Mariniflexile sp. TRM1-10: one gene and its partner. The protein of the gene in region 1 interacts with the protein of each later gene in a pairwise test. Links are inferred from orthologs where the notes say so. Each region holds a gene or a part of one and is shown on either strand. Other genes may lie near its edges.

Region 1 (8,245 bases):
AAATTCAATTAGTACGTACAGTTATGAATTGGAAGCCTTAAAAGCAGCCGAACCCGAAAGCGCCTATTTAACCAAACCCGAATTAGAAAAGAAAATTCGTGATAAACGCAAACTTATGGAAGAAGCTGCAAAAGCCCTGGACTTTATTGCCGCTGCAAAACTGCGTGATCAGATTAAAGAATACCAAACAAAAATAGAAAAGCTAAAAGCTTAATCTCTTAGCTTTTCTATAACCATAAGTAGGTTAAAAATAAAACACGCAAATTAAAACTTAGCTAAGAACACTTAGAACTCGTTTAAACTTTTTTGATTGAAGCGAAAATTAGTCATTTTATGCTCGGTTGAAGGCTTTTTTGAGTTGCATAGCAGAGCTATGGAAGGAAGAAAAGACAAAAAGCGAGTGTAAAAGGACAATTTTTTAGCCAATTATGAAAATTTTAAACGAGTTCTTAATTATATTGTGTTTTAAAAATATCTATCAACACGTCTGGTGGTACAATTTTATTAGGAAAACTTTCCATTAAATATAATACCTTGGTAATAGACTCATGACTTAAACCCATACGTAAACCAAAGTTATATAACTTGATCACATTTTTAGAATTGTTATCACTACTATTACCATCAATGTTCATTAATAACACCAATCGGTGAAATTGAACAATACGCTCACTATGCGATTTTAAATGAATATAATTAATGGGATGCTCAATCAAATAATCGAAATCTTCTCTCGAAATTTCAAGTTGTTTAGCAACACCAAGCAAAAAGTTATACTCTATATGTTTTATGTCTTTATCATATTTAGCAAAAGCTATCATTTCTGACAGAAGACTCAGTTTTTCTACTCTATTAATCATGTCTCAAGGGATTAATTAATTACATTATAAAGATACGCACAACAATAATTTAATAATCGTAGATATTATGTAACTTATCGAAAACACTAGAGTATTTGGTCGTGAATTTTATTTACTTCATCAATAAAAAAAATATTCAAGCTGAAAATTTGATGCTTTTTTAATAAAAATTTTTTATTATTAAATTAAAAATCAACATGTTAATTAACTGATTTACATACAGTTAACCGTAATTAAATAATTTTAAATTAAGCTAAACAAAATAAATATTTAGGGTATCTTTACAAAAAATTACAAAAACGCTAGAAAAGCATCCTCTTAAATACATTATCGATAAACGGTAACCTATATTTGAGTGTAAAAATTATGGATATGACAAATAATGATATATTAAAAAAACTACGCGTTGCCTTGAAGCTTCGGGACGATGATATTGTAAAGATTTTGGAGCTTGTGGACTTTAGAATTTCCAAAAGTGAACTTGGTGCTTTTTTTAGGAGTGAAGACCACCCAAAATATATGGAATGTGGTGACCAGATTTTGCGAAACTTTTTAAATGGTTTGGTTATTCATTTACGAGGGCCGATGCCTAAGAAAGAGGCCAATAAAGAAAAAGCTCCAAGCACCAAGTCTGGAACTGAAAAAGGCGAAGCTTCCGTGAAAACGTCACAAAAAAGTTTATAAAAAAGACTTTTTGATAAAACGGTTGGTAATAATTTTATCAGTTTGAGTTGTGATTTTTGCTAAACTTGCTTTGCCAGTTTACTATCGCTCAGATTTTGTTTTATAACCTTAAAAGTTTTAGCATAATCATTTCTAATTCTGAATTAGTTGCATCATTGTGAAAATAAAGCTTCAATTCTTTTTCTTGATTTTCTAAAGATATGAGGTTGCGGCTTATCCTCTTTTTGATTTGCTCTTTTAGGTGTTTGCTTCTCCTGTCTGCCTTTCAGGCTCGGGTCTTATGTTAATATTTACTGTTTAAAAAAATCTAACTGAATGGCTTCTGACAAATTACCACTGTCTCCAAGAAATACACAATCAGGCATTTGTTGTTTTATGTTTTAAAAACTGTACTTCATGGACTTCAACAGCTGTGGCTCATTCAAAAATTGTATTTAGACGCAATTCTGAATGCGATTTAACATTAAAAAAAATGCCTACAAGGGCGGTTTAATTTATGGGTATGACACCATTAGTTTTTAACTACTTTGCTTATTGTACTACCTTCGGTAGCGGTTACTTTGAATAAGTAAAGACCATTTGGTAATTGAGATATATCAACACTATTTGTAGCGTTATCAAGGATTTGTTTGAGTAACACTCTGCCTGTTATGTCTATTACTTGTAATTTTGCATCTAATAAATCGCTTACCTTAATAGTTACAAAATTAGTGGTAGGGTTTGGATATATTACAATGTTTGAAGCAATATCAAAATCTGCATTGGATAAAGAAGCATCTACTATTTTACGTATTTTATGGTTGCCCCAATCTGCAACATACACGTTACCAAAAGCATCAACGGCAACTCCAACTGGTAAGAAAAAACGAGCAGAAATAGTACCATCTGCACTCCCTTCATTTACTGAACCTGCAAAGGTGCTTACTGCCCCTGCTGACGTAATCTTACGGATTTTATTGTTTTGAGCATCTGCTACATATACATTGCCGGAGGCGTCAAGGGCAACTCCAAAGGGATTTCTAAAACTAGCCGCAGTTCCTGTATCATCTGTACTATCATAAGCTCCTGAACCTGTAAAGGTACTTACCACCCCTTCCGATGTAATCTTTCGGATTTTATTGTTATCCATATCTGCAACATATATATTGCCAGAGGTATCAACGGCAACTCCGGATGGCCAACTAAAACTAGCCGCAATTCCTGTACCATCGTCACTACCAACAGTTCCTGAACCTGCAAAAGTGCTTACTACCCCTGCTGATGTAATCTTACGGATTTTATGGTTTTGAGCATCTGCAACATATACATTGCCGAAGGCGTCAACAGCAACTCCTCGTGGTTGATAAAAACTAGCCGCAGTTCCTATGCCATCTGTACTGCCAATGCTTCCTGAACCTGCCAGAGTGCTTACTACTCCTGCTGCCGTAATTTTACGGATTTTATGGTTTGGAGCATCTGCAACATATATATTGCCAGAGGCATCAATGGCAACTCCAAATGGCCCACTAAAACTCGCCACAGTTCCTGTACCATCGTCACTACCAGCAGTTCCTGAACCTGCAAAGGTGCTTACTACCCCTGCTGCCGTAATTTTACGGATTTTATGATTTACATAATCTGCTACATATACATTTCCAGAGGCATCAACAGCAACTCCTCGTGGTTGATAAAAACTAGCCGCAGTTCCTGTACCATCGTCATTACCAGCAGTTCCTGAACCTGCTAAGGTGCTTACTGTTATTTGCCCAAAAGAACATGTGTAACAAAGAAGTACAGTTGAAAAAAGTAATAGTTTTTTCATGACGAATTGATTTGGAATTCAGCTATAAAGATATGATTATTTTAGTAGCCCATTCGGACAAGCTTGTTTTTCTCAGAAAAAATGAATTGAGGATCCATATTTTGCTATTGATCTACATCCCTTTTCTATACCACTTGGAATAAGAATTAGTTAGCGTTTCTGCAATTTGTAGGCAATAAGTACTTTTTTTTGAAAGCTAAAAAGAAACAATTTAGTCTAAAATATTATCCAGACTTAATTATTAAGGCATGACACACCATTAGTTTTTAGGTACTTTGCTTATTGTACTACCTTCGGAAGCGGTTACTTTGAATAAGCAAATACCACTTGGTAATTATAAAGAAAAGCCTACTACATTCTAAAACAAAAAGAGCAACGATTAATGTTGCTCTTTTTGTTTTATATTTAGATTCCTGCCTTCGCAGGAATTAAGCTAATACTTGTTGTACTTTATCTGCAGCTTCTTGAAATTCGGTAGCACTTAAAACTGCTAAACCAGAATTGTCTAATAATTCTTTAGCTATATCCGCATTGGTTCCTTGTAAACGTACAATAATTGGTACATTAATAGTTCCCATGTTTTTATAAGCATCGATAACACCTTGTGCCACACGGTCACAACGTACAATACCACCAAAAATATTAATTAAAATAGCTTTTACAGCTGGGTCTTTTAAAATGATTTTAAAAGCAGCTTCTACACGCGCAGCATCTGCTGTACCACCAACATCTAAAAAGTTTGCTGGCTCACCACCTGAATGCTTGATTAAATCCATAGTTGCCATTGCTAAACCAGCACCGTTAACCATACATCCAACATTACCATCCAAATCAACATAATTCAAACCTAGTTCTCCAGCTTCAACTTCAATGGCACTTTCTTCACGTACATCACGTAAATCAACATAATTTTTATGTCTGAAAAGCGAATTATCATCAATCGTTACTTTAGCATCAACAGCTAATATTTTATTATCACTTGTTTTTAAAACCGGATTAATTTCAAATAAAGAAGAATCAGATTTTACATAAGCTGTATAAAGATTGGTAACAAACTTTGTCATTTCTTTAAAAGCGTTACCAGATAATCCCAAATTAAAAGCGATACGTCTTGCTTGAAATGGCAAGATGCCAACGGTTGGATCTATTTCTTCCGTAAAAATCAAATGAGGTGTCTTTTCTGCCACTGTTTCAATATCCATACCACCTTCGGTAGAATACATAATCATATTACGTCCTGTACCTCTATTTAAAAGTACCGACATATAAAATTCGCTTGTTTCACTTTCACCAGGATAATAAACATCCTCTGCAACTAAAACTTGGTGTACTTTTTTTCCAGCAGCAGACGTTTGAGGTGTAATTAGGTTCATCCCAATTATTTTTCCTGCAATTTCTTCTACTTCCTTCAGGTTTTTAGCAAGTTTAACACCGCCACCTTTACCACGTCCACCTGCATGGACTTGTGCTTTTATAACATACCAACTTGTACCTGTTTCTGCTGTTAATTGTTTTGCAGCGACTACTGCCTCTTGTGCGTTTTGAGCAACAATACCACGTTGAATACGTACTCCAAAGCTGCTTAATATTTCTTTACCTTGATATTCGTGTAAATTCATAATTTGCTAAATAGTTTAAGAAGCGCAAATGTAAATAATCATGATAACTTACCCTAATATTTAATTGGTAAAACACCCAATTTAAATTATTTTTTTAAAGTTGTTATATAATTAACATTTTGTTTAATTTGTATAATTTTTTATTTATTTCTTTTTTATTTATCGTAAAGAAATATCTTTGACGAAAATTTTAAATTATGTTAGAAAATCAATTGCTGAAAATTGCACAAGATTTTGGGAGTCCGGTTTACGTTTATGATGCCGAAAAGATTGAAAGTCAATATAAAAGACTAACTAATGCTTTTAAAAATGTTAAACATCTTAAAATAAATTATGCCGTTAAAGCATTATCTAATATATCTATACTCAAACTTTTTAACTCATTAGGCTCTGGAATAGACACCGTTTCCATACAAGAAGTTCAATTGGGTTTAGCTGCTGGTTTTTTACCAGAACAAATAATTTTTACGCCCAATGGTGTATCACTAACTGAAATTGAAGAGGCTGCAAAACTTGGCGTTAAAATTAATATTGACAACCTTTCCATATTAGAGCAATTTGGCACGAAGCATCCAAAAACACCTGTTTGCATTCGTATAAATCCGCACGTTATGGCTGGAGGAAATGCTAATATTTCTGTGGGACATATCGATTCTAAATTTGGTATCTCGATTCATCAAATACCTCACATATTGCGTATTGTTGAAAATACCAAAATGACCATTAATGGCATTCATATGCATACTGGTAGTGATATTTTAGATATTGAAGTGTTTTTATATGCTAGTGAAATATTATTTGAAACCGCAAAACAATTTAAAAATTTAGATTTTATTGATTTTGGTTCTGGGTTTAAAGTACCATACAAACAAGGTGATATCGAAACCAACATTGAAGAACTAGGCGAAAAATTATCTAGTAAATTCAATGCTTTCTGTAAAGAATATGGTAAAGATTTAACACTGGCTTTTGAACCTGGTAAATTTTTAGTGAGCGAATCCGGAAGCTTTTTAACTAAAGTAAACGCTATTAAACAAACAACCTCGACCGTTTTTGCACAAGTTGATTCTGGTTTTAACCATTTAATACGTCCTATGTTTTATGGGTCACACCATGATATTGTAAACATTTCAAACCCAAAGGGACGTGAGCGTTTTTATACCGTTGTAGGCTACATTTGTGAAACAGATACTTTTGGCAACAACCGCCGCATTGCAGAGATTAATGAAGGGGACATATTATGCTTTAAAAATGCCGGTGCTTACTGCTTCTCTATGGCAAGTAACTACAACTCTAGATTTAGACCTGCCGAAGTTTTATGGTACAACAACAAAGCACATTTAATAAGAAAAAGAGAAACGTTTGAAGATATTTTAAACAATCAAATAGAAATAGACTTTGCTAGTAAAAAGGAAAAACAATTGGTTAAATAAACTTTACCAACTATAACCTTTTTGTGAAAAATGTTTAACAAGTGTTAAGCATTTTTTTTTGCCCTAAATCCATGACATCAATATCATTCAAATTAATTTGCTAATATTCAATAATTTATTTAATATTATAAGATATTCCCCTACGTCTTTATTCCAAAATTAAACCATAAAAAAAACTTTATGAGACATTTATGAAAATCCCATTCACATACAAGATGATAATAAAGAGTGTTCCATCTGACAGTTAAAAAAACAGGAAAACCGTATATAACACCCAAAAACTCATTTATGGACTTTAAAAGATGAAAAATAAGAACCATTCAGCAATATATAGACGCCAAACAACTTTGAGACTGTTTAAATTTTGTTTTTGGAATATTTTATAGGACATTTTTTGTCAGACAGGGCCGAGCGTATAAAAAAGGTCTGGGAGACCTTTTTAGCGAAGGAGCCAGGCTGCCGCGAGGGAGAGGTACATAGCTATGTACCGAAAAATAGCTGATGTATGGTGGAAAAAGGCGCATAAAAGAGCCAAAGGATAAAACTTAAATAGTCTTTTAATGACGCTGCAAAATAACAAGCAAAATATTATGCCATTAAAAACCAACCGTATAGAGTCCATAGATATTTTAAGAGGTGTTGTAATGGTTATTATGGCATTAGACCATGTTAGGGATTATTTTCATTACGGTTCGTTTTTTTCCAATCCTACAAACTTAGAAACCACCACACCTTTCTTGTTTTTCACCAGGTTTATTACGCATTATTGTGCACCGGTTTTTGTGTTTTTAGCAGGCACTTCGGCATTTTTATACGGGAGCAAAAAAACGAAACCAGAACTCTTTAAATTTTTGTTTACCCGTGGCATTTGGCTTGTGTTTTTAGAAATAGCCGTTAATAATCTTATCTGGTGGTTCGATATTAACTATGGCTTTGTGGTACTTCAAGTTATTTGGGCTATTGGGTTGAGCATGGTCATCTTATCCTTCTTAATCTTTCTTCCTAAACAAATTTTAATAGCTATTGGTTTTATCATAATACTTGGCCACAATTTATTAGACACTATTTTACTTAAAGGTGAAAGCATTGGAGCTATTCTATGGTACATTTTGCACCAAGGAAGCCAAATTACCACCGATTCCAACAGACTTATAGGGATCTACTACCCTATATTGCCTTGGGTTGGAGTCATAATTTTGGGCTATAGTTTTGGGCATTTTTATGCAAAAAACTTCAATGCATCCATTAGAAAAAAATGGCTACTTATCTTGGGATTCGCCGCAATAGCTCTGTTCTTTATCGTTAGAGGTAGTAATGTATATGGCGATTTGGTGCCGTGGACTATACAGGACACCTCCACTAAAACCATATTATCATTCTTTAATGTTAGCAAATACCCACCATCACTCTCATATTTACTCATTACTTTAGGACCTGCATTATTATTTTTATACGGTATAGAAACGGTAAAAAATAAATTCACAGACTTCTTTTTAGTATTTGGACGCGTGCCATTGTTTTATTATTTCCTACATATTTTTGTCATTCACGTATTAGCAATTATAGGGATTTTAATTTTTGGTGGAAATTGGCAAGACATGATTCTTACTGCTGAAGCATTTCAAAATGCCAATCTTATAAATTATGGATATTCCTTAATGGTCGTTTATATGGTATGGGCTGGAGTCATTATACTTCTTTATTTTCCAAGTAAGAAATACATGGTTTATAAAGCTACTAATAAAGATAAGTGGTGGCTAAGTTATTTATAAAAACATTCATCAACGCTACCACCAACAAATTAACTTTAGAACGAAACAGGTTTCCTGAAGAACTGATTGATAATCA
Region 2 (2,769 bases), 820 kb from region 1 along the record:
AAAAAGCATGCTTAGTTTAGTCATGCTTTTTTTGTTGAATTTATACTGAAATCCTGCTAATAACAAAGCAATGATTCCTGCTAATATGATGTATAATAGAGTTTCTGAACTCATTATATAACTTTGGTTTAAATAGATGAGATTCCTGCTTTCGCAGGAAACAGATTAGGTTAACATGCCTCCGTCAACATGAAGCGTTTGTCCTGTAACATAGGCACTCATGTCGCTTGCTAAAAACACGCATGCATTAGCAACATCTTCCGGTGTACCACCACGTTTTAATGGGATTCCTGCACGCCATCCTTTTATGGTTTCTTCATCAAGTTTTGCTGTCATTTCGGTTTCAATAAAACCTGGAGCAACCACGTTGCTTCTTATGTTTCTGGAACCCAATTCTAAGGCTACTGATTTTGAAAACCCTATAATACCCGCTTTAGACGCTGCATAATTGGTCTGTCCTGCATTTCCTTTTACACCAACAACCGAACTCATATTAATAATAGAGCCTTTACGCTGTTTTAGCATGGTTTTTTGTACTGCCTTGGTCATATTGAAAACCGATTTTAAGTTGACTTCAATAACGGTATCAAAATCTTCTTCGGTAATACGCATTAATAAGTTATCTTTTGTAATACCGGCATTATTGACCAATACATCAATACTACCAAATTCCGCCACGACATCGTCTGCTAATTTTTGAGCTTCATCAAAGCTAGCGGCATTACTTTTATAGCCTTTAGCTTTTACGCCTTGCGCTATTAATTCTTTTTCAAGTTCGTTAGCAGCCTCAACAGAACTACTATATGTAAACGCAATATTAGCACCTTGGGCAGCAAATACTTGTGCAATCCCTCTACCAATACCTCTACTGGCTCCTGTGATGATGGCCGTTTTTCCTTCTAATAATTTCATCTATAACTTATTTTAATTTTTTATTGAACACTTAATATGGATAGTTGGTTATTTCTTAAATTCAAATATAGCAAATACATATTTGAGTTCCTTGCAACAAATAAAAAACCTCACAAATTATTGCGAGGTCTTTCAAATATTTTAAAATATTTTAAGCTAAAACTTCAGCTACTTTTTTACCTATTTCGGCAGGAGAATCTACCACGTGGATACCACAAGCTCTCATAATTTTCTTTTTTGCTTGCGCCGTATCGTCACTTCCGCCAACAATAGCACCGGCGTGCCCCATGGTACGTCCTGCAGGCGCCGTTTCACCAGCAATAAATCCTACAATTGGTTTTTTGCTACCGCTTGCTTTATACCAGTTTGCAGCGTCTGCCTCTAACTGACCTCCTATTTCACCAATCATAACAACCACTTCTGTTTCTGGGTCGTTAATTAACAGCTCTACTGCTTCTTTAGTCGTCGTTCCAATAATTGGATCGCCACCAATACCAATAGCCGTTGTGATTCCTAAGCCTTGTTTTACAACTTGGTCTGCCGCTTCATAAGTTAACGTTCCTGATTTAGAAACGATACCTACCGTGCCTTTTTTGAAAACAAACCCTGGCATAATACCAACTTTGGCTTCACCTGGCGTGATAACTCCCGGACAGTTTGGTCCAATTAAACGACACTCTTTATTTTTTATATAATTTGAAGCTGTTATCATGTCGGCAACTGGAATACCTTCAGTAATTGTGATGATCACTTTAATACCTGCATCAGCAGCTTCCATAATAGCATCGGCAGCAAAAGCAGGTGGTACAAATATAATGGTTGTATCTGCCCCAACTTGCTCTACAGCATCTTTTACTGTATCGAATACAGGCTTATCTAAATGTGTTTGACCACCTTTTCCCGGTGTAACGCCACCTACAACGTTCGTTCCGTATTCAATCATTTGACTTGCATGAAACGTTCCTTCACTACCTGTAAATCCTTGAACTATTATTTTTGAATTTTTGTTTACTAAAACACTCATTTTATATTTTTTATTTTGAATAAAGCTGCACAAAAATACTTTTTTTGCTCATACTTTTAGCAGCATTTTATATTTATTTTTTAGATTTTATAAACTGTAATATATCGGGTATTTGTTTGATGTTTGCCATCTCTTTCATTTCAGCTCTAGCTTCTTGTGCTGGTGTTCCCCAATAGGTTTTATGACCCTCCAATGATTTACTAATACCTGTTTGTGCATGAACTACCGCTTTTTTGCCAATGGTTACACCACTTGTGCAGCCTACTTGCCCCCAAATGGTCACTTCATCCTCTACAACAACACAGCCGGCAATGCCAACTTGTGACGCGATTAAACACTTTTTACCTATAACGGTATCGTGCCCAATTTGTATTTGATTATCTAATTTAGAACCTTCTTTTATGGTCGTATCGCCTGTAACACCTCTATCAATGGTACAATTAGCGCCAATATCGACATGGTCTTCAATAACTACACGTCCGCAAGATTTTAACCGATCAAAACCTTCTGGTCTTTTTTTGTAATAAAAAGCATTGGCACCTAAAACAGTTCCTGAATGAATAGTCACATGATTACCAATAACAGCATCATCGTAAATACTCACGTTGGAATGTATAGTGCACCCCTCTCCAATGACCACATGATGTCCAATAAAACAATTGGGCTGTATTACTGAATTAGCTCCAATGATGGCAGAATCGGAAATATTGCTAGTAGCAATATTGAATGGTTTAAAATGGTCGGAAAGTTTATTGAAATCCCTAAAAGGATCATCGCTAATTAATAATGCTTTTCCGTCAGGACAATCTACTTCTTTATTAATTAAGACAATA

What was found. Proteins that work in one complex are often made in the same cells at the same time.
Region 2: the proteins of sucC (region 1) and sucD interact in binary tests that used the Escherichia coli proteins (3 or more experiments, as listed by UniProt). The link is inferred for Mariniflexile sp. TRM1-10 from one-to-one orthologs.

Annotation. Positions count from the first base shown.
Region 1 is NZ_CP022985.1:3,287,295-3,295,539, reverse strand. Bases 2,870-5,680 are described here. They hold sucC (ADP-forming succinate--CoA ligase subunit beta), read right to left. Parts: upstream 4,965-5,680; coding sequence 3,774-4,964; downstream 2,870-3,773. Other genes in these bases: lysA (diaminopimelate decarboxylase), read left to right, coding at 5,162-5,680; CJ739_RS13920 (NHL domain-containing protein), read right to left, coding at 2,870-3,345. Also shown: excinuclease ABC subunit UvrB, read left to right, coding at 1-214; CJ739_RS13930 (TerB family tellurite resistance protein), read right to left, coding at 450-860; CJ739_RS13925 (DUF1456 family protein), read left to right, coding at 1,233-1,544; more of CJ739_RS13920, read right to left, coding at 2,056-2,869; more of lysA, read left to right, coding at 5,681-6,397; CJ739_RS13905 (acetyltransferase domain-containing protein), read left to right, coding at 6,988-8,169. UniProt on the Escherichia coli protein: Succinyl-CoA synthetase functions in the citric acid cycle (TCA), coupling the hydrolysis of succinyl-CoA to the synthesis of either ATP or GTP and thus represents the only step of substrate-level phosphorylation in the TCA.
Region 2 is NZ_CP022985.1:4,112,047-4,114,815, forward strand. Bases 1-2,746 are described here. They hold sucD (succinate--CoA ligase subunit alpha), read right to left. Parts: upstream 1,937-2,746; coding sequence 1,064-1,936; downstream 1-1,063. Other genes in these bases: CJ739_RS17090 (VWA domain-containing protein), read right to left, coding at 1-114; fabG (3-oxoacyl-[acyl-carrier-protein] reductase), read right to left, coding at 166-912; CJ739_RS17105 (UDP-3-O-(3-hydroxymyristoyl)glucosamine N-acyltransferase), read right to left, coding at 2,010-2,746. In the rest of the region: more of CJ739_RS17105, read right to left, coding at 2,747-2,769. UniProt on the Escherichia coli protein: Succinyl-CoA synthetase functions in the citric acid cycle (TCA), coupling the hydrolysis of succinyl-CoA to the synthesis of either ATP or GTP and thus represents the only step of substrate-level phosphorylation in the TCA.